DNA from 3 places in the Peribacillus sp. AS_2 genome. Region 2 is predicted to be linked to each of the others. Evidence: predicted binding sites of a transcription regulator. Region 2 holds the regulator's gene; each other region holds the start of a gene.
What was found. The regulator LexA, encoded in region 2, represses DNA repair genes until DNA is damaged. The targets are predictions, from matches to a motif close to CGAACATATGTTCG.
Positions count from the first base shown of each region.

Region 1: addB (helicase-exonuclease AddAB subunit AddB) is a predicted target of LexA. The motif match lies at 2,609-2,622, and genes of this name have one in related genera.
Region 3: uvrB (excinuclease ABC subunit UvrB) is a predicted target of LexA. The motif match lies at 2,357-2,370, and genes of this name have one in related genera.

Region 1 covers NZ_JAPTGA010000003.1:429,534-436,236, forward strand. Annotated here, with positions in the region: gene OTG27_RS07610 (hypothetical protein) at 1-118, shown strand, start outside; gene OTG27_RS07615 (YhjD family protein) at 693-1,061, opposite strand; gene OTG27_RS07620 (TVP38/TMEM64 family protein) at 1,350-1,964, shown strand; gene lepB (signal peptidase I) at 1,998-2,561, shown strand; gene addB (helicase-exonuclease AddAB subunit AddB) at 2,750-6,250, shown strand; gene addA (helicase-exonuclease AddAB subunit AddA) at 6,243-6,703, shown strand, end outside.
Region 2 covers NZ_JAPTGA010000009.1:203,403-210,105, reverse strand. Annotated here, with positions in the region: gene sirA (sporulation inhibitor of replication protein SirA) at 1-411, opposite strand, end outside; gene tkt (transketolase) at 707-2,710, opposite strand; gene OTG27_RS17450 (DUF896 domain-containing protein) at 2,940-3,173, opposite strand; gene OTG27_RS17445 (YneB family resolvase-like protein) at 3,239-3,895, opposite strand; gene yneA (cell division suppressor protein YneA) at 3,915-4,226, opposite strand; gene lexA (transcriptional repressor LexA) at 4,381-5,004, shown strand; gene OTG27_RS17430 (esterase/lipase family protein) at 5,458-6,703, opposite strand, start outside.
Region 3 covers NZ_JAPTGA010000001.1:308,468-315,170, forward strand. Annotated here, with positions in the region: gene OTG27_RS01435 (MMPL family transporter) at 1-21, opposite strand, end outside; gene OTG27_RS01440 (catalase) at 277-1,860, shown strand; gene OTG27_RS01445 (CsbA family protein) at 2,052-2,282, shown strand; gene uvrB (excinuclease ABC subunit UvrB) at 2,502-4,487, shown strand; gene uvrA (excinuclease ABC subunit UvrA) at 4,494-6,703, shown strand, end outside.

The sequences.
Region 1 (6,703 bases), on a different contig from region 2:
TCACCAGGAACAAAGGCGATGCTATGCATACAGCAAACTTTTAATGAAGGATGCCATTACAAGGGAACTTGAAGTAACGCAGTTAAATGTAAAAGGTATTTTTGGAAGAAGATATTAACTATCTGAAATCCATGGCAGACATTTCATCCGACATGCGAGAGCTTGATCCAACAAAGGATAACAGGGCTTTTTAAGCGTCCCATCGTCATAAAGGAATTTCCATTCTTTCGATGCAGGGAATGGTTGACGGCAATCGATCAGGGCAAATCATGAATACGTGTTACATTCTGCGGCGGATCATGATATTGGTTACTTTTACATCGATTTGTCGAAGCTGACTGTTTTCCTATCCTTTTCTTCAATATGATGAGTCGATCATAACGGGTGCCACTCCAATCTTTGTCATGGAGCATGTAATTAACTTTCATTTAAAGAGACTTAAAACTTAAATGTTAAAAGGATATTCAGTATGCACTTGATTACATAGGTTATGCCTTGGTTTGAACTAGCCAATTAAATTATGATGTTATGGAATATTCAAACAGGGGGAATGGAGGTAAGCGAGTCTAATCGATCTTGATCATGAAAGACTCCCTTACCTTTATGCCAGGAAAGATGCGATGCTTTTTTATGGTCAACCTTTTTACATCCAAGGGAATTTGTATCCTTCCGGAAGGCTCCCTTTTAACCCGTTAATCCCTTGAGGGTTTTTTTTCGAAAAAGTAATAACATAACAAGTCTTCGGTTTTGTTGCGAAGGCGGGGATTGAAATAATTATGATGTTCCTCGTATCCTTTATATAAAAAACAATACATCGTGAAGGATTCATCGCGTTTGATTTCACTAACTTTAATATTCTCTTTGCGCAAATAGCGCCGTACTTCGGCAAGTTCGTCTTGAACCACTTTTAAAATATGTTCCACCAGCTCCGAATAGGGCCTTTTTAATTTAAACGGACTAATTTCGATGACCTTGAGATCCCGGTTTAAGACTGTAATAACCATAGGGAGGTAGATGGCTTTTTCAATCATATTTCGGTCACCTTCTGGAATGCGGGTCATCATGACCGCCCCTTTCTAAATAGCGCGTTTTTAATACTAATATGTATATCCTGCAAAAATAAGAACACTTGTTCCGTTTTTATCCTAATGTATTTTCAGTGGTTATGCAAGCAGTTTTGATAAAACTAGAAATATTCGTTAACAAGATTATGTTTTCCGGAGATAGGGAAAGTATGAAGATATATGGATAATAATTCTTGCAATTTCGGGGGAAAGTGATATATCTAAAATAAACGGTTTTTAATAAGTTTATGCTGCTTTGATGGCAGCATGTCGAGGGAGATAATTATGGATTTGGATACTATACGTGAGTGGTTTACACTTGATCATATATCGGCACTTATTCAGCAATATCGCTCATTCGGTCCAATTCCCGGAATCTTACTGCCGATGCTGGAAGCTTTTTTGCCTTTTTTGCCTTTAGTGGTGTTCGTGCTTGCCAATGCAACGGCATTTGGTCTCTGGTGGGGGTTTTTATTTTCTTGGATTGGTGCGGTAGCGGGGTCCTTTTTGATCTTTTGGATTATTAGAAGATATGGTCAAATGAGGTTTTTCCGATTTTTGCAAAGACATAAACAGGTGCAGAGGTTGATGGTATGGGTTGAGAGCCATGGATTCGGTCCTTTGTTCATATTGCTCTGCTTCCCTTTTACACCTTCGGCTATCGTTAATATCGTGGCAGGACTTTCAAAAGTCAGTACCCTGCAATATGGACTTGCAGTAGTTGGAGGGAAGGCGGTGATGATTTTTACGATCAGCTTCGTAGGTTACGATTTAGTATCATTGATTCATAAACCTGTGCGAACGATCATTATCGGAATCGTCATCTTTATCCTATGGTATGTGGGGAAAAGGCTGGAAGTCCGGTTAAATAAAAGCATGAAGAGAGAAGAAGGGCAATAAATTAATATATAAATGCAGTAGGGGTTGAACTAGATGGAAAAAACAAACAAGAATTCTTTATCCGATTGGATAAAACCAGCGATGATAGCTTTTGTTATTTACATCTTAATCCGTACATTTCTCTTTTCAAGCTATGATGTTGAAGGAAAGTCGATGCAGCCGACCCTTGAAGATGGAAATAAACTTGTCGTGAATAAAATCAATTACCAGATTCATGATATCAACCGTTTTGACATTATTGTTTTTCATGCGAATTCACAAGAAGATTATGTTAAGCGGGTTATAGGGGTTGCAGGTGACCGTATTCGTTATAAAGATGATTGGCTTTACGTAAATGGTAAGAAAGTGGATGAGCCTTATCTTGAGAAATTCAAGGAAGGTTTCCCAGGACAGGATTTTACAGGTGATTTTACATTAAAAGAATTGACGGATATGACCAAAGTTCCGGAGGGCAAGCTTTTTGTCATGGGTGATAATCGTCTTGAAAGTGCTGACAGCCGTCACTTTGGTTATATACCGGTAGAAAATGTTGTCGGTAAAGTGGATGTTCGATATTGGCCGGTCAATGATTTCAATTTTAAGTTTACAGGTGAGTGATTGTGGAAGCCCGAGTAAGATGCGGGCTTTTTCTTTTGGGGGAAACGCGAACGTACGATTGGTGTTTTTTTAAGGGAGACGGTAAAATAATAGAAAGTAAATCTAATTGGAAACAGAAACCTAGTCATAAAGACGAAAGTATTTCTGGTATGATGGATCTAGATATTATGTTGTAAGGGGGAAAAGAGATGTCACTCCGTTTTTTACTGGGAAGATCGGGTACAGGGAAAACTTCGAATATATTGGACGAAATCCGCTCTAAATTGGCAGAAGATCCCGAAGGAAATCCAATTATCTACCTCGTTCCTGATCAGATGACGTTTCTATCTGAATATAAATTAATTAAAACACCAGGCCTTGCCGGAATGATCCGGACACAGGTTTTCAGTTTTAGCAGGCTTGCTTGGCGCGTTCTTCAGGAAACCGGGGGGATGAGCCGGCTGCATCTGGACAGTGTTGGCGTTAATATGCTGATACGGAAGATCATGGATGATAAAAAGGAAGAGTTAAAGATGTTCAGTCGATCTGCTGATAAGCAGGGGTTCATTGCACAGATGGAGCTGATGCTGGCTGAGTTCAAGCAGTATTGCATCCAACCTGATGACATTCAAAACTATTTAGCTGAAACCTCACAGGCCGGCAGCGGCATTCAGGATAAACTGCATGATCTTGAATTGGTCTATCAGTCTTTTGAGGATGAAATGGTCAATAAATATTTAGACTCCGAAGATTATTTCACTTTGCTGATTGAAAAAATGTCAGATTCCTCATATATAAGGAATGCGGATATATATATCGATGGTTTTTATAGCTTGACTCCACAGGAATTATTGATTGTTGAAGAAATGATGAAGCTGTGCAGGAGTGTAACGGTCTCGCTGACGTTAGATCAGCCCTACAGGCAATATGCTCCGGATGATTTGCAATTGTTCAGGCAAACGGGAAACCTTTATCATCACCTATATCAGGCTGGATTGAGGAATGGCATATCGATTTCAGAAGATCGAATCTTAAAAAGATCGGAAAGGTTTGGAAAGAGTCCGGGGCTGAATCATCTGGAAACTTATTTTTCCATTCGTCCTGCACGAACGTTTGAGCAGCAGTCACCTGATGTAACGATCGCCCAGGCAGTTAACCGCAGAGCTGAAATTGAAGGAGTTGCCCGGGATATCTTGTCGCTGGTCAGACAGAAACAGCACCGTTTCCGTGATATTGCGATTTTAGTCCGTAACGGGGAAGCATACGCAGATATTTTACAAACCGTTTTTCGGGATTATCAAATTCCCTTGTTCGTCGATTCCAAACGGACGATGCTGAATCATCCTCTGATTGAACTGATTCGTTCGACTTTGGAGATCATCAATGGCTATTGGCGTTATGAACCGGTATTTCGTGCAATCAAGACGGAGCTTCTATTTCCGTTGCAAAAAAACCACGACCGGATGCGTGAACAGGTAGATAAGCTGGAAAACTATGTGCTGGCCCGCGGCATTAAAGGAAGCGGGTGGACGTCCAAAGATCGTTGGACCTACCGGCGCTTCCGCGGTCTGGAACTCGAGGACCGGAACCAAACGGATAAGGAAATGATGCTTGAGCAAGAGTTGAATGAAATGAAGCAATTATTTACCGAGCCCATCTTGAGGCTCTCAAAACGGGCTAAAAAGGCTGCTAATGGCAGGGAATTGTGTGAAGCCCTTTATCTATATCTTGAAGAATTGCATATACCGGAAAAATTGGAAAAGCTGAAACTGGAGGCAGAAGAAGCAGGTGATTTGGTATCGGCAAGAGAGCATGAGCAAACATGGAATGCGGTTGTCGACCTATTGGACCAATTCGTTGAACTGCTGAGCGGGGAAGAGCTTTCCATGAAACAGTTTGCGGTAATCATTGAAGCTGGTCTGGAGTCTCTTGAATTTTCTTTGGTACCGCCGGCAATTGACCAAGTATTAGTCGCTAATCTAGATTTATCCCGCCTGGATGATGTGAAGACGGCTTTTGTTATCGGATTGAACGAAGGGGTTCTGCCGGGAAAAGCAGTATCTGACGGGATATTTTCAGATAGTGATCGTGATGTGCTGCTGGCTGGTGGACTTGATGTTGCCCCAAGTTCGAAAGTGCGCCTGCTGGATGAGGAGTTCACAGCGTACAAAGCATTCACTACGCCTGCCGAGGCCCTTTATTTATCATATCCGCTTGCCGATGAGGAAGGGAAGGCGCTTTTGCCTTCATCCTATTTGAAACGGGTAAGGGACGTATTGCCTAATGTTTCCGATGTGTATTATATGAACGATCCGTCCGATCTGTCTGCAGAGGAACAGGTGAAATATGCAGCGAATCATGATGTTGCCCTTTCGTACCTGGCTGCCCAATTGCAGCTGAAGAAAAGGAATTATCCAATCCATTCACTATGGTGGGATGTATATAATTCCATTATTGATGATGAAATGGCCGGTCCTTCAGCAACTAAGGTTTTATCGAGCCTTTTTTATCAAAATAGGACAAAGAAATTAACTGAGGAAACAAGTAAGCAATTATACGGTGAGAGCATTCTTACGAGTGTATCCAGGATGGAAATGTTCAATAGCTGCCCGTTTTCCCATTATGCGGCACATGGCTTGAAATTGAGGGAAAGGCAGATTTTCCGTTTGGATGCCCCGGATATAGGCGAAATGTTCCATGGGGCGTTGAAAATGATTTCCGATTACTTGAAGGAACAAGATATTCCTTGGTCTACATTGACCCCGGAACAATGCTTGGAGCTGGCCAGAATTGCTGTGGAGAGACTTGCTCCTAAACTCCAAAATCAGATTTTGTTAAGTACGAACCGCCATCACTATTTACGCAGGAAACTCGAACACGTGATTGGACGTGCCTCGATCGTATTAAGTGAACATGCAAAGGCGAGCGGTTTTGCTCCGATTGGATTAGAACTTGGATTCGGAAAAAATGGCGAGCTGCCGCCACTTTCTTTCACATTGAAAAACGGTACGAAGATGGAATTGATCGGGCGGATCGACCGCGTGGATAAAGCGGAAGAAGATGAGGGTGTCTATTTGCGTGTGCTCGATTATAAGTCGAGTGAAAAGGAACTGAACATGAGTGAAGTATATTATGGACTAGCGCTGCAAATGTTGACATACCTAGATATCGTCGTCACCCATTCCAAGTCGCTGATTGGAAAAGAAGCGATTCCAGCCGGAGTTTTGTATTTTCATGTGCATAATCCCGTTGTCAAATCAAAGGGAATGCTCAGTTTGGATAAAATTGAAGAAGAAATTTATAAAAGCTTTAAAATGAATGGACTTGTACTGGACCATTCAAATGTCATTCAGTTGATGGATACCTCGCTTGATATTGAAAACTCTGGTAAGTCGGATATCATTCCAGCTGGATTTAAAAAGGACGGATCGCTCCTGGCGGCTTCCAAAGTTGCCAGCAGGGAGGAGTTTTCCCTTTTGAATCATCATGTGCGCCGTATTTATCAGGAGGCTGGAGATCGAATGGTCGATGGTGATGTGGATATTACTCCATACAAATTAAAGGAAAAAACGCCGTGTACCTTCTGTTCCTTTAAATCTGTATGCCAATTCGACCAGTCACTGGAGGAGAACCAATTCAGGAATTTGGCACAGAAGAAACAAAATGACGTTCTTGAGCTATTAAGGGGAGAGGGGGAGAGCGATGAGTAAAACGAAAATTCCTGCTCTGCCAGGAGACGTGACTTGGACGGAAGATCAATGGAAGGCAATATGGGCTAAAGATCAGGACATCCTGGTTGCGGCCGCTGCGGGTTCAGGGAAAACAGCGGTACTGGTCAATCGGATCATTCAAAAAGTCATTTCAGAAGAAGATCCAATCGATGTTGATGAACTGCTCGTGGTTACATTCACCAATGCCTCGGCTGCCGAAATGCGCCATCGGGTAAGTGAGGCATTAGAAAAAGCGATCGATGATAATCCGCATTCACAGCATTTACGTAAGCAGTTGAGCTTGATTAATCGTGCTTCGATTTCCACACTCCATTCGTTTTGTCTAGAGGTGATCAGGAAGTATTATTATCTGACGGATATCGACCCGGGCTTCCGGATTGCAGATTCAACGGAGATCCAGCTGCTCCGTGATGAAGTGTTGGAAGAGCTTTT
Region 2 (6,703 bases):
TAACCAACCGTATTTTTCATGTTCAAAATCAATGGCCAGAAAACTCGCTTCATATTTTCGAATACTTTCAAAGAAAGCCGTTTCCGCTTCATAGTCTCCTTCAGCTTCAAGAGTAATGGAATCATTCTGAATGATTAAAACGGCTTTACTTGATCCGTTTGTTTTTTCTAAATAGTATTTTCCATTTTGAGTCCAATAATTCATCTTTTTTTGCAAACGTTGTTCAATAGCTAACTGCAACTGGATAATCGGGACTTTTTTGGTGACATATTCGATTTGTTTTTGCAAAATACTCTTTAGTCTGCCCCTTGCTTGAATATATTCCAAAAACAAATTGAAAAATAGCTTTTCTCTTCCATAATAATGATGGGCAAATTCATCTTCGATTAAATAAATTTGATAGGTTCTCATCAGCCAATGCCTCCTAGCTTTCCTATTTTGGTACGAAACATCTAACCACCAGCACCCTGTCCACTATTTTCCACTATTGATGACTTTCCCCTTTAACTGACACATTTAAACGAAATTTATTTATTCTCATTATATATTGACAAACAAAAAGTATATGTTGTTTGCTGGAGAAATTTTCTTCTTTTTTTGTCGAATGGAAGATTTCCTTTAGTATAGAAGCACATTCAATATGAAATAGGACTCTTTTGATAAAAAAACTGACACCAATCTAGTTGGTGTCAGTTCCGCATTATTGTTATTTAAGCATTTCTTTAACAAGAGCAACTACATTTTCTACAGTGAAACCGAATTCCTCCATGATTTTACCGCCTGGTGCAGAAGCTCCAAAATGATTGATGGCCAATATTTCACCCTCATCACCTGCATAACGATCCCAGCCAAACGGTGAAGCCACTTCGATAGCTAAACGTTTTTTCACTGCCGGATTGATTACGCTTTGTTTATATTCTTTTGATTGAGTTTCAAATCGGTCCCATGATGGCATGCTGATTACCGCAACATCAATTCCTTCGTTCGCTAAAGCTTCCTGTGCTTTAACAGCCAAGTTCACTTCGGAACCAGTCGCAAGAAGTAATGCATCGGCTACTTCTTTCTTAGAAGCAGAGATGATGTAAGCACCTTTTGAAACACCTTCATACGCAGTTTCGGAAGTGCCTTTTATTGTTGGCAATCCTTGACGAGTCAGTACAAGAGCAGTTGGTTTATTTGTAGACTCCATAGCCACTTTCCAGGCTGCTGCCGTTTCATTGCCATCAGCTGGACGGATTACCCCTAGGTTAGGCATTGCGCGCAATGATGCTAATTGTTCGATTGGCTCATGAGTCGGTCCGTCTTCCCCTACAGCAATGCTGTCATGGGTGAACACATAATTAACAGGCAGTCCCATCAGTGCTGCCATTCTTATGGCAGGACGTAGATAATCAGAGAATACGAAGAATGTTCCTCCATATACTTTTAAGCCACCATGAAGTGCCATTCCATTTAAAGCAGCACCCATAGCGAATTCACGTACACCGAACCATATATTACGGCCACTGTAATTACCAGGTAATAGATCTGTCTCACCTTTGATGGCAGTATTATTAGACCCGGCTAAATCCGCAGAACCCCCAATGAAGCTAGGGACCTTTTTGGCGATCGCATTCAGTACTTCACCACTTGAAGCACGGGAAGCTAATGTCTTACCTTCTTCATAGACTGGAATTTCCTGATCCCATTCAGCAGGCAGTTCACCTTTAATTGCAAGCTCTAATTGCTGTGCTAACTCAGGATGTGCTTCTTTGTAATTTTTAAATAATTCATTCCAAGCTTCTTCTTTTTGAGCTCCTGCATCAACAACAGCTTCATTGAAGTGTGAATACACTTCTTCAGGTACATGGAAGTCCTTTTCGAATGTCCATTTGTATGCTTCTTTTGTCAATTTAAGCTCATCTGCACCAAGCGGAGCGCCGTGAACTGCAGATTTACCTGAACGATTTGGTGAACCGTAACCGATAACCGTTTTCACTTCGATTAATGTTGGACGTGCTTCGTCGGTTTTCGCTTCTTCAATCGCTTTAGCAATTTCCTGAAGATCATTGCCATCCTCAACGCGGATATATTGCCATCCATAAGATTTGAACCGGTCTGCTACGCTTTCACTAAATGATTGACTTAAGTCGCCGTCAAGGGAAATATCATTAGAATCATATAAAACAACAAGTCTTCCCAGTTGTAGATGTCCAGCTAATGAAGCGGCTTCTGCAGAAACACCTTCCATTAAATCTCCATCCCCACAAATGCTATATGTATAATGATCGACCACATTATAAGAATCGCGGTTATAGCTTTCTGCCAAGTGACGTTCTGCCATTGCCATTCCGACTGCCATTGCGATACCTTGTCCAAGCGGCCCGGTAGTTGCATCCACACCAGCCGTATGTCCGAATTCAGGATGTCCTGGAGTTTTACTGCCCCATTGACGGAAGCTTTTCAAATCATCGATAGATAAGCCATAGCCTGATAAATGAAGAAGGCTGTATAACAGCATGGAACCATGTCCAGCTGAAAGAACAAAGCGATCTCTATTAAACCAATCTGGATTTTTCGGGTTATGGTTCATATATTCGGTCCATAGTTTATACGCCATTGGCGCTGCACCCATTGGCATACCCGGATGGCCGGAATTAGCCTTTTCAATTGCATCAATTGATAATGTACGAATCGTATTGATAGAAAGTGCATCTAATTTATCTAACATATTGTAAAAACATCCCTTCCTGTAATGTACCTCTTTATATTATAGTGACAAGCATAATATCACAACTAAAATCACTATTTAATGCCCCAATATTACAATTTTCTAGGAATAAGAAGTCACCTATTTAGATTAAACTAAATAGGAGAATACATACATGAATGCACTCTCTTTTTACTCCAAAATGCCAAAGAATCCTCAAATGGAATATTCCATCAGAAGAATCCAAGCATTAATGTAAATTTCGTTTTTCTTTTATATTTTTTATCTTTTGAGGAGTGACGTCATTACCCTCTGGATCCACGACTTTCACATGCTCCAACGTGTCGGACATGGATTTTCTGAATGTTTCCAAATACTCACTTCTCAATTGTGTTTGCTCTTTCGCTTCAACTTCCGTCAAGCCTTCACCCTTTGCCTTTTTAGAAAGTTCATTTATACGGGCTATTTTTTCTTTTGATAACATAATTTCGCTCCTTCATAATCTGCGGATATTGTCATGGTATTAAAAAAAAAGCGAAATTACAAGTTCTATGATTTACTTTCCTTTGTATTCATTTGATGTTCGAGAAAACGCCTGTTCACAGTAGCCTTAGATACATTGTATCCAAAGCCCCTTAATGTGGCTGCGATTTCCGAGAATGTTAACCCATTGGCACGCAGTTTAATAATTTCTTCAATAGGAATCTCCATACGGTCCCTTCCAGTGGAATTCCTTTGATTCTGAAGATTTTTTTGAGGACGGTACCCTTTTTCAACGGCTCTCATCATTCCGCGCTTTATTTTAAGATTATGTAGTTTCCTTTGATATTCTTCTACAATGCCCACTATCTGAATGACCATGGCATCCGAATCCGATAACTCCAGCTCCCCATCGTGTGAGAGCGTATAAATTTTCACATCTTCTTTAAGGATGACATGGAAAAGGGCTATTTTGGCATTCCCTCTTCCCAGTCTTGTTTCATCCTGGATTAATAGCACTTCAGCTTCTTTGGTTTTAAATAGTTCGAGCATGTCAAAAATGCCATCCCGATTCAACTCATAACCACTTGCCTGTTCTTTTATAATGGAGACAACTTCCACATCCATCTTTTCAGCCAATTTGACTAATTCATCTTCCTGCCTTGCCAATGATGTTTCCTGTGACTCTTTTTCGGTGCTGACCCTACAATAGATTACCGCCTTCATAATACCCTACCTTTACTACTTACTGCTCACTGGCCAAATTCTGGACAAGTTCTTCCCCTTTAACCGGTATGACAATGACTTGTCCAGGCTTTATCGAATCTGCACTGACTCCATTATTCTCTTCTATCCAACCAATGAATTCTTTTTTTGTCAAATTTGATTCTTCATATTCTTCGGCAATTCCCCATAGGGTGTCACCCTCGCCTACTTCTATAGAAAGGAAATCCTTTTTTTGATCATTGTTCAATGTACAAGAGAATAAAATTGAAAAGATGAATACTGATCCCGCTAATAGAATCGTATAAATATAATTTTTGTATAATTTTTTCATGATAATCCCTCCAAAGCGAATGTTCGTTCGTATGTTATGATCAAATTATAATACGAACGTTTGTTTCAGTCAACAACAAATTCGAACTTATGTTTGTATAGAGATGGGGGCCATGCTATAATGTAGCAAAGAACATTGGGGAAGAGGTGCACAAATGACAAAACTATCAAAACGGCAGCAAGATATTCTTGATTTCATTAAAGAAGAGGTCCGCCAAAAAGGGTATCCGCCTTCCGTACGGGAGATTGGCGAAGCAGTGGGACTTGCATCAAGTTCAACAGTACACGGACATTTATCCCGCCTGGAAAGTAAAGGCCTTATTAGACGTGACCCAACCAAGCCAAGGGCCATTGAAATAATGAATTTGGAAGAAGCGAACAATATTCCCAAAGTCAATGTCGTGAACGTGCCGTTACTTGGAAAAGTAACAGCGGGCATGCCGATAACGGCCATTGAGAACATTGAAGAATACTTTCCGCTTCCCGAAAGCATGGTTCCACATGATGACCATGTATTCATGCTGGAAATCATGGGTGAAAGTATGATAGAAGCAGGAATTCATGATGGAGATTATGTCATCGTGAAACAACAAAGCAGTGCCAATAATGGAGATATCGTCGTGGCGATGACGGAAGATGATGAAGCCACTGTAAAACGATTCTTTAAGGAACCGGATTACATAAGGCTTCAGCCTGAGAACTCAAATATGGAACCAATTATTTTACGAGATGTTTCGATACTTGGAAAAGTAATAGGCTTATATAGACAAATACACTAAAAGCGCTTCCCGCGCTTTTTTTGTTTGTTTAATTTATGTCCAGAATTCTCTCAATATGCATATGGAAGAGTAGATATTGAAATATTTTTTAATAGAATCTAGTTTCATGCGAATTTAAACATCCTTTATAAGGGATGAAAGTTACTATCGCCTTTCTCGTAATATGTACTTTGGAAAAAAGCTCATTGAAATCACTTTAATAAGGTTTAGATCGACCAAGTCATTCCACTGTTGAATCTGCACTTGTTGACAACCATTTGCAGGTGCAGGGAAAAAAATACATATATTTATTTTCCCCTGATAACAAACCTCCAACCATATCCTTCAGAGACCCGTTGAATTAATACTTCAATAAGTAATTACGACCTGGCTGTTTCCATTGGCTGAATTACCATCTCCCTAGTTACCCGTACCATCAAAAAAATGCCTCCTCAACTAAGAGAAGGCATTTCGTTATTTCTCAATATAGACCGAACGAATCAGCGTCCGGGTTCTTTCAGTACCATCCACATTTTTTTCCTTAACATCTATTGTTACATTATAAACACCTGACTTAGGTACTTCTGGAAGGGTGCCAGTAAAATTTTCAGTATCCATTGCCTTAATTGAGTTTTTTTCACTAATTTTATTACCGGTTTCATCTATCAGATGAACCAAAAATGTTGTACTGATTGGTCTTTTTTTATCATTCATTGGATTCTTTATTAAAAATTTTGCATCTTTTTGCTTAACTTTACCGGCCATACTTAATGTAATGGGATTCTTTTCGTTAAATTGTGCTGTGAACAGGAAGGCGTCTTTTGGCGATTTAGTCTTCATTCGTACTTTCCAGTCACCAATTTCAAGGTTATTTCTGTAGAATGATTGGATGGTTGCACCATTAAAAAAGGAAGCTTCATTTTTGGCTGAATGAACCTTTAAGGAAGGTGAATACTTTTTATTGGATGGAGAAATCAATTCAACCTCGACATCATTTGAGGCTGTATATATGCTTATATTACCTGGGGCAGTTTCATTTACATGGAAGCTTTGTTCGACCCAGACATTTTGTTTCAGGACATCACCCAGAACGGTTTGAGCGAGTGCTGTTGTAATGACATCATCTTCAACTCGTTCTTTATAATTGACATGATATGCAGGAATCCCAGCGGTGGATGTGCTTTTTAAATAGGGTTCAATTCTTGAAAATACAGCTGAGCCAACTCGAATATTGTCGTGATCAAAGTTGGGATCCGTAAATAAATGTGTTGCATAGGGTATTTTTGTACTCCATACATTCACCAGCCCATCATTTTCCCCATATGATGATAAATATTGTCCCCCCATTGATAAGGCTGATAGTACCGGGCCTCTGTTCATACCTGCCACAGTGAAATACAAGTTTTTACGAGAGTTGATATGGTTATCCGTGACAGAACGAAATTCAGCCATTTTACCAACTTGTAAAGAATAAGTTCCCTCATCTTTTTGACCTAATAAGGAACCAAGCCAGCCCGCATACCAGCTATAAGCCAAATCAGCTAAGTGAGAACCATGATGTGGGGAAGCTAAAGTGATCACCCTTCCAACATATTGGTGTGCTCCATAGTGGACTAGAGCCGCTTGGGTGTCTGGGCCCCCTTTGCTGTGAGCTATAATATTTACTTTTTTGCCCCCGAAATGGTTACTGATTTCTGAAAGCATTTGAGCTAAAAGCCTT
Region 3 (6,703 bases), on a different contig from region 2:
TCCTATTATTGATTCGTCCAATGAAGGCACCCCGCTTTTTGAATTTTTTATCCTCATTTCATTATAGTGTTGTCATGTTGACTTATACAAAAATGGGTATGCTCACTCCAACTACTAAACTCTTCAAGTCGTTGATGGCATGAAAATAGGCTCATCGATATATAGGGGAAAAGTACTTATTTACCTAATTTCAATTAAATTTTGAAGATTGAAGAGTTAAATATAGGAAATGGGGGAAAGTATAGTAGTATTGTGGCCTTTATTAACAAAGGAGGGATTTTTTTGTCTGATGAATCCAAAAAAACAAATGATGAAACGAATGAAACATTAACGAACAGGCAAGGGCACCCGGTAACGAATAACCAGAGTCTAAGAACTGTAGGGAACAGAGGTCCTAGTACACTTGAGAACTATGATTTCCTGGAAAAGATCAGCCACTTCGATAGGGAGCGCATCCCTGAACGGGTTGTGCATGCCCGCGGTGCAGGTGCGCATGGTTATTTCGTTCCGACAGGTAAAGCGGGGGACGAGCCGATTTCAAAATATACGAGAGCGAAGGTTTTTCAGGAAGAAGGTAAAAAAACCCCGGTATTCGTGAGATTTTCATCTGTTATTCATGGAGGGACATCCCCGGAAACGTTACGTGACCCAAGGGGATTTGCCGTTAAATTTTATACGGAAGATGGAAACTGGGATCTTGTAGGCAATAACCTGAAAATTTTCTTTATCCGTGATGCCATGAAATTCCCGGATTTGATTCATGCATTCAAACCGGATCCGGTCACGAATATTCAGGACGGCAGGAGGATTTTCGATTTTTGCTCGAGTTCGCCTGAAACATTCCATATGGTTACCTTTGTGTTTTCCCCATGGGGCATCCCAGCTAACTACCGCATGATGCAAGGATCAGGGGTCAATACTTATAAATGGGTGAATGAGGAAGGGAAAGCAGTGCTCGTCAAGTATCATTGGGAACCGAAACAAGGGATCAAGAACCTGACGCAGCAAGAGGCCAATGAAATTCAAGCTACGAATTTCAATCATGCCACACAGGATCTATATGAAGCGATCGAACGCGGGGACTATCCGGAATGGGATCTCAACGTACAGATCATGAGTGATGATGATCATCCTGAATTGGATTTCGATCCGCTGGATGATACGAAAATCTGGCCGAAAGATGAGTTCCCATGGCTGCATGTCGGTAAGATGGTATTGAATAAAAACCCTGAAGACTATTTCACTGAAGTCGAACAGGCTGCATTCGGTACCGGTGTCCTAGTGGATGGACTGGATTTTTCTGATGACAAGATGTTACAGGGACGTACATTCTCTTATTCCGATACACAGCGTCACCGTGTTGGCGCGAATTATTTGCAACTGCCGATCAATGCTCCAAAGAAACGAACTGCCACGAATCAGACTGGCGGACAGATGCAATATGAAGTTGGCAGAGGCAGCCAAAGCCCCCACATCAACTACGAACCATCCACTGTCGGCGGCTTGAAGGAAGCCAATCAAACGGGCAAAGAGTATACACCTATGGTGGAAGGGAAACTTGTCCGTGAGACAATTGATCGCCAAAACAATACGAAACAGGCCGGGGAAACGTACCGGGAATTCGAGGATTGGGAAAAAGACGATTTAATTTCCAATTTAGTGGCGGCATTGGCTCCTGCCGACAAGCGCATTCAGGAAAAAATGATAGCACTTGCCGAAGAGGCCGATGAAGAGTATGGCCGCAGATTGAAAGAGGGACTGGCCGCGGCCTCAGAACATACGGAATCTTCAAAACCACTGGGTGGGACGGATAACCCTGAGGACGCCGTTAGAAAAGGACATGGAGCGGATCCATATTGATTGAACTGAAAAGAAGCAAACTTCCTTATAAAGGGGTTTGCCTCTTTTTTTTTATGGGCATAATTAATGGATGTGTGGATGCTCTTCCAAGGATGCCTTTTTAAAATCAAGCAGGAAATTGATTGGCAAAAAACTTCATAATCATTTAAACTGAAACTACTCTATTTTTCTCTTATAAAGGAGATGAAAAAATGATTAAAATTCTTTCTGCCCTTTTCCTTCCTTGTCTACTTGTCATGCTCTTTTCAAGAGTCACCTATAACAATGTCGTAGGCCTTGTTTTAACTGTTGCCTTGATTACAGCTTCCGCATATAAAGGTTATACGCATACAAACTTATTGATCATCGTCGATGCCTTATCCCTGACAGTGGGATTTTGGTTATCAAAAAGAATGATGAAACGTACATCCAAGAGCGCCTGACATCAAAGGTGCTTTTTTTGTACTCAAACTTGTCATTCCCCTCAACACATCATGAAGTTCATTAAAACAAGAATCGAATGGATGTTCGCTTATTGCTGGTTTGTTTTAAGGCTATTGTGGTAGAATGTGTATATATGCTTTATTAAACCGGAATAAATAGAAGGGATATAGGCATGTCCCGTTTTCATATAAAAATATTTCAATAGGAGGCCATGCTTGGTGAAAGATAAGTTTGAGTTAGTCTCAAAATACTCTCCTCAAGGAGATCAGCCGGCAGCAATTGAAATGCTGGTCGAAGGGATTAAGGAAGGCAAGGAAATGCAGACGTTATTGGGGGCAACGGGTACAGGGAAAACGTTCACCGTTTCCAATGTGATCCAAAAGATCAATAAACCGACTCTTGTCATTGCCCACAATAAAACGTTGGCAGGGCAGCTTTACAGTGAGTTCAAAGAGTTCTTCCCTAATAATGCCGTCGAATACTTCGTTAGCTATTATGATTACTACCAGCCAGAGGCTTATGTTCCATCCACGGATACATTCATCGAAAAAGATGCAAGCATCAATGATGAAATCGATAAACTGCGTCACTCGGCCACATCATCTTTGTTCGAAAGGAAAGATGTCATCATCATTGCCAGCGTTTCGTGCATATATGGACTCGGTTCTCCTGAAGAGTACCGGGAGATGGTCGTTTCCCTCCGAACTGGCATGGAAATAGACCGGAATGCCTTGCTGCACAGACTCGTGGATATTCAATATGAGAGGAATGATATTGCTTTCCAACGGGGGACCTTCCGCGTTCGCGGCGATGTCGTCGAAATTTTTCCGGCCTCCCGTGATGAACATTGTGTACGGGTCGAGTTCTTCGGGGATGAGATCGACCGTATCCGTGAAGTCGATGCCCTGACCGGTGAAATTACCGGTGAACGGGAACATATCGCCATTTTCCCGGCTTCCCACTTCGTAACCCGCGAAGAGAAAATGCGGATAGCCATTCAAAATATCGAAACGGAACTGGAAGAGAGACTGAAGGAATTAAGGGAAGATGAAAAGCTCCTTGAAGCACAGCGCTTGGAGCAGCGGACCCGCTATGATTTGGAAATGATGCGGGAAATGGGCTTTTGTTCTGGGATCGAGAACTATTCCCGTCATTTGACGCTTCGTCCCTCAGGTGCGACACCATACACTTTAATAGATTACTTTCCAGAGGATTTCCTATTGGTCGTGGATGAATCACATGTAACTCTTTCGCAAATCCGCGGAATGTTCAATGGAGATCAGGCGCGGAAGCAAGTGCTCGTCGACCATGGCTTCCGTCTGCCGTCTGCGAAAGATAACCGCCCGCTAAGATTTGAAGAATTTGAAAAAAAGGTCCATCAATCCATATTCGTTTCGGCAACTCCGGGACCATATGAACTCGAACATACACCAGAAATGGTTCAGCAAATCATCCGTCCTACCGGATTGCTGGATCCGACGGTAGAAGTGCGGCCGATTGAAGGGCAGATAGATGACCTGATCGGTGAAATACAGGAGCGCGTCAAAAAGAACGAGCGTGTGCTCATAACGACCTTGACGAAAAAGATGTCTGAAGATTTAACTGATTATTTAAAGGAAATCGGCATCAAGGTCCAATATCTTCATTCGGAAGTGAAGACCTTGGAAAGGATAGAAATCATCCGGGAACTCCGAATGGGCAAATATGATGTACTCGTTGGAATCAACCTTTTAAGGGAAGGCCTGGATATTCCGGAAGTGTCGTTAGTGACCATTTTGGATGCCGATAAGGAAGGGTTCCTTCGCTCGGAACGTTCGCTTATTCAAACGATGGGCCGTGCAGCCCGTAATGCCAACGGCCATGTCATCATGTATGCAGACCGCATCACGAATTCGATGGAAATTGCCATCAATGAAACGAGGCGGCGCCGTGAAATCCAGGAGAAGTATAATGAAGAGCATGGAATAATGCCTCAAACCATTCAAAAGGATATCCGTGATTCCATAAGGGCGACTCATGTAGCCGAAGAAGGCGAAGAGTATAAGGAAGATCTTGCACCAAGCCTTGCGAAGCTCCCTAAAAAAGAGCGTTTAAAAGTGATGGCAAGCATGGAAAAAGAAATGAAGGAAGCGGCAAAGGCACTGGACTTCGAGCGAGCTGCCGAGCTGCGTGATTTATTACTAGAGTTAAAAGCGGAAGGGTGACGAAACATGGCAATGGATAAAATTGTGATAAAAGGCGCCAGGGCCAACAATTTAAAGAATATTGATATCACGATACCGAGAGACAAACTTGTTGTGCTTACCGGATTATCCGGATCTGGAAAGTCTTCCTTGGCTTTTGATACGATTTATGCAGAAGGGCAAAGACGTTATGTGGAATCACTGTCCGCTTATGCTCGTCAATTCTTAGGCCAAGTGGATAAACCGGATGTCGATGCGATCGAAGGTTTGTCACCAGCCATTTCCATAGACCAGAAAACGACCAGTCGGAATCCTCGTTCAACTGTAGGGACTGTTACGGAGATCTATGATTATTTAAGGCTGTTATTTGCACGGGTCGGCAGACCGACCTGTCCGATCCATAATATTGAAATCACCTCACAAACGATCGAACAGATGGTGGACCGCATTCTTGATTACCCTGAGAGAACCAAGCTTCAAGTATTGGCACCGCTCGTCTCAGGCAGAAAAGGGACACATGCGAAGGTTTTGGAGGATGTTAAGAAACAAGGTTATGTCCGCATTCGTGTGAACGGGGAAATGCATGATCTCAGTGAGGAAATCACTCTCGAAAAAAATAAGAAACATTCGATTGAAGTCATCATTGACCGGATCGTCATTAAAGAGGGGATCATAGCCAGGCTTGCAGATTCATTGGAAAGTGCTTTACAGCTTGGCGAAGGCAAAGTCATCATTGACGTAATGGGTGAGGAAGAGCTGCTTTTCAGTGAACATCATGCTTGCCCATACTGCGGATTTTCGATTGAAGAGTTAGAGCCGAGGATGTTTTCCTTCAATAGCCCGTTCGGGGCCTGTCCGGATTGTGATGGCTTGGGGGCGAGGCTTGAGGTGGACCGTGATCTCGTCATCCCGAATAACGAATTAAGCCTCCGTCAACATGCGATTGCGCCATGGGAGCCGACGAGTTCTCAATATTATCCTCAGCTCCTTGAAGCGGTAGCCAACCATTATGGAATAGATATGGATGTGCCCGTTAAAGATTTACCGGAAGAGAAGATGGATAAGGTCTTGCTTGGTTCAGGTAAAGATAAGATATATTTCCGTTATAAAAATGATTTTGGAAGAGTGCAAGAAGGATATATTCCATTTGAAGGAGTTTTAAGAAACATCGAAAGGCGCTTCAAGGAGACGAGTTCAGACTATATTCGTGAGCAAATGCAGAAATACATGTCAGAACATCACTGTCCGACCTGTAAGGGTCACCGTTTGAAGAAAGAGAGTCTTTCCGTGCTCATTCAAGGGGTCCATATAAGTGAAACGACAGCTTTATCAGTGGAAGATGCATTAGTATTTTTCGATGAGCTTGATTTGACTGAAAAGGAAGCGGCAATTGCGAGATTGATTTTACGTGAAATTCGTGAGCGGCTCGGTTTCCTGGCTAATGTAGGTTTGGAATATTTGACGTTGAGCAGGGCAGCGGGAACATTATCCGGCGGTGAAGCGCAGCGTATAAGATTGGCGACGCAGATCGGTTCCCGTTTAACGGGAGTCCTCTATATTTTGGATGAACCTTCAATAGGGCTGCATCAGAGGGATAACGACCGTTTGATCGAAACATTGAAGAATATGCGCGAAATCGGGAACACCCTGATTGTTGTCGAGCATGATGAAGATACGATGATTGCTGCGGATTATTTGATTGATGTTGGTCCAGGAGCCGGAGCGCATGGAGGGGAAATAGTGGCCGCCGGTACTCCGGAAGAGGTCATGAATGATCCTAAATCCTTAACGGGTCAATATTTGGCAGGGAAGAAATTCATTCCATTGCCATTGGAACGCCGGAAAAATGATGGCCGTGTCATTGAGATAAAAGGTGCCAAGGAAAATAATCTGAAAAACGTTAATGTGAAATTCCCACTTGGGGTCTTTACAGCAGTTACAGGAGTATCTGGATCAGGGAAAAGTACATTAGTGAATGAAATCCTCCATAAATCTTTGGCTCAAAAGCTGAATCGGGCAAAAGCCAGACCAGGTGATTTCCGCGAGATTAAGGGAGTTGAGCATTTAGATAAAGTCATTGATATTGACCAATCACCAATTGGCAGGACCCCACGATCGAATCCAGCTACCTATACGGGTGTATTCGATGATGTTCGTGACGTATTTGCCTCGACTAATGAAGCGAAGATACGCGGTTATAAAAAAGGCAGGTTCAGTTTCAATGTGAAGGGCGGCCG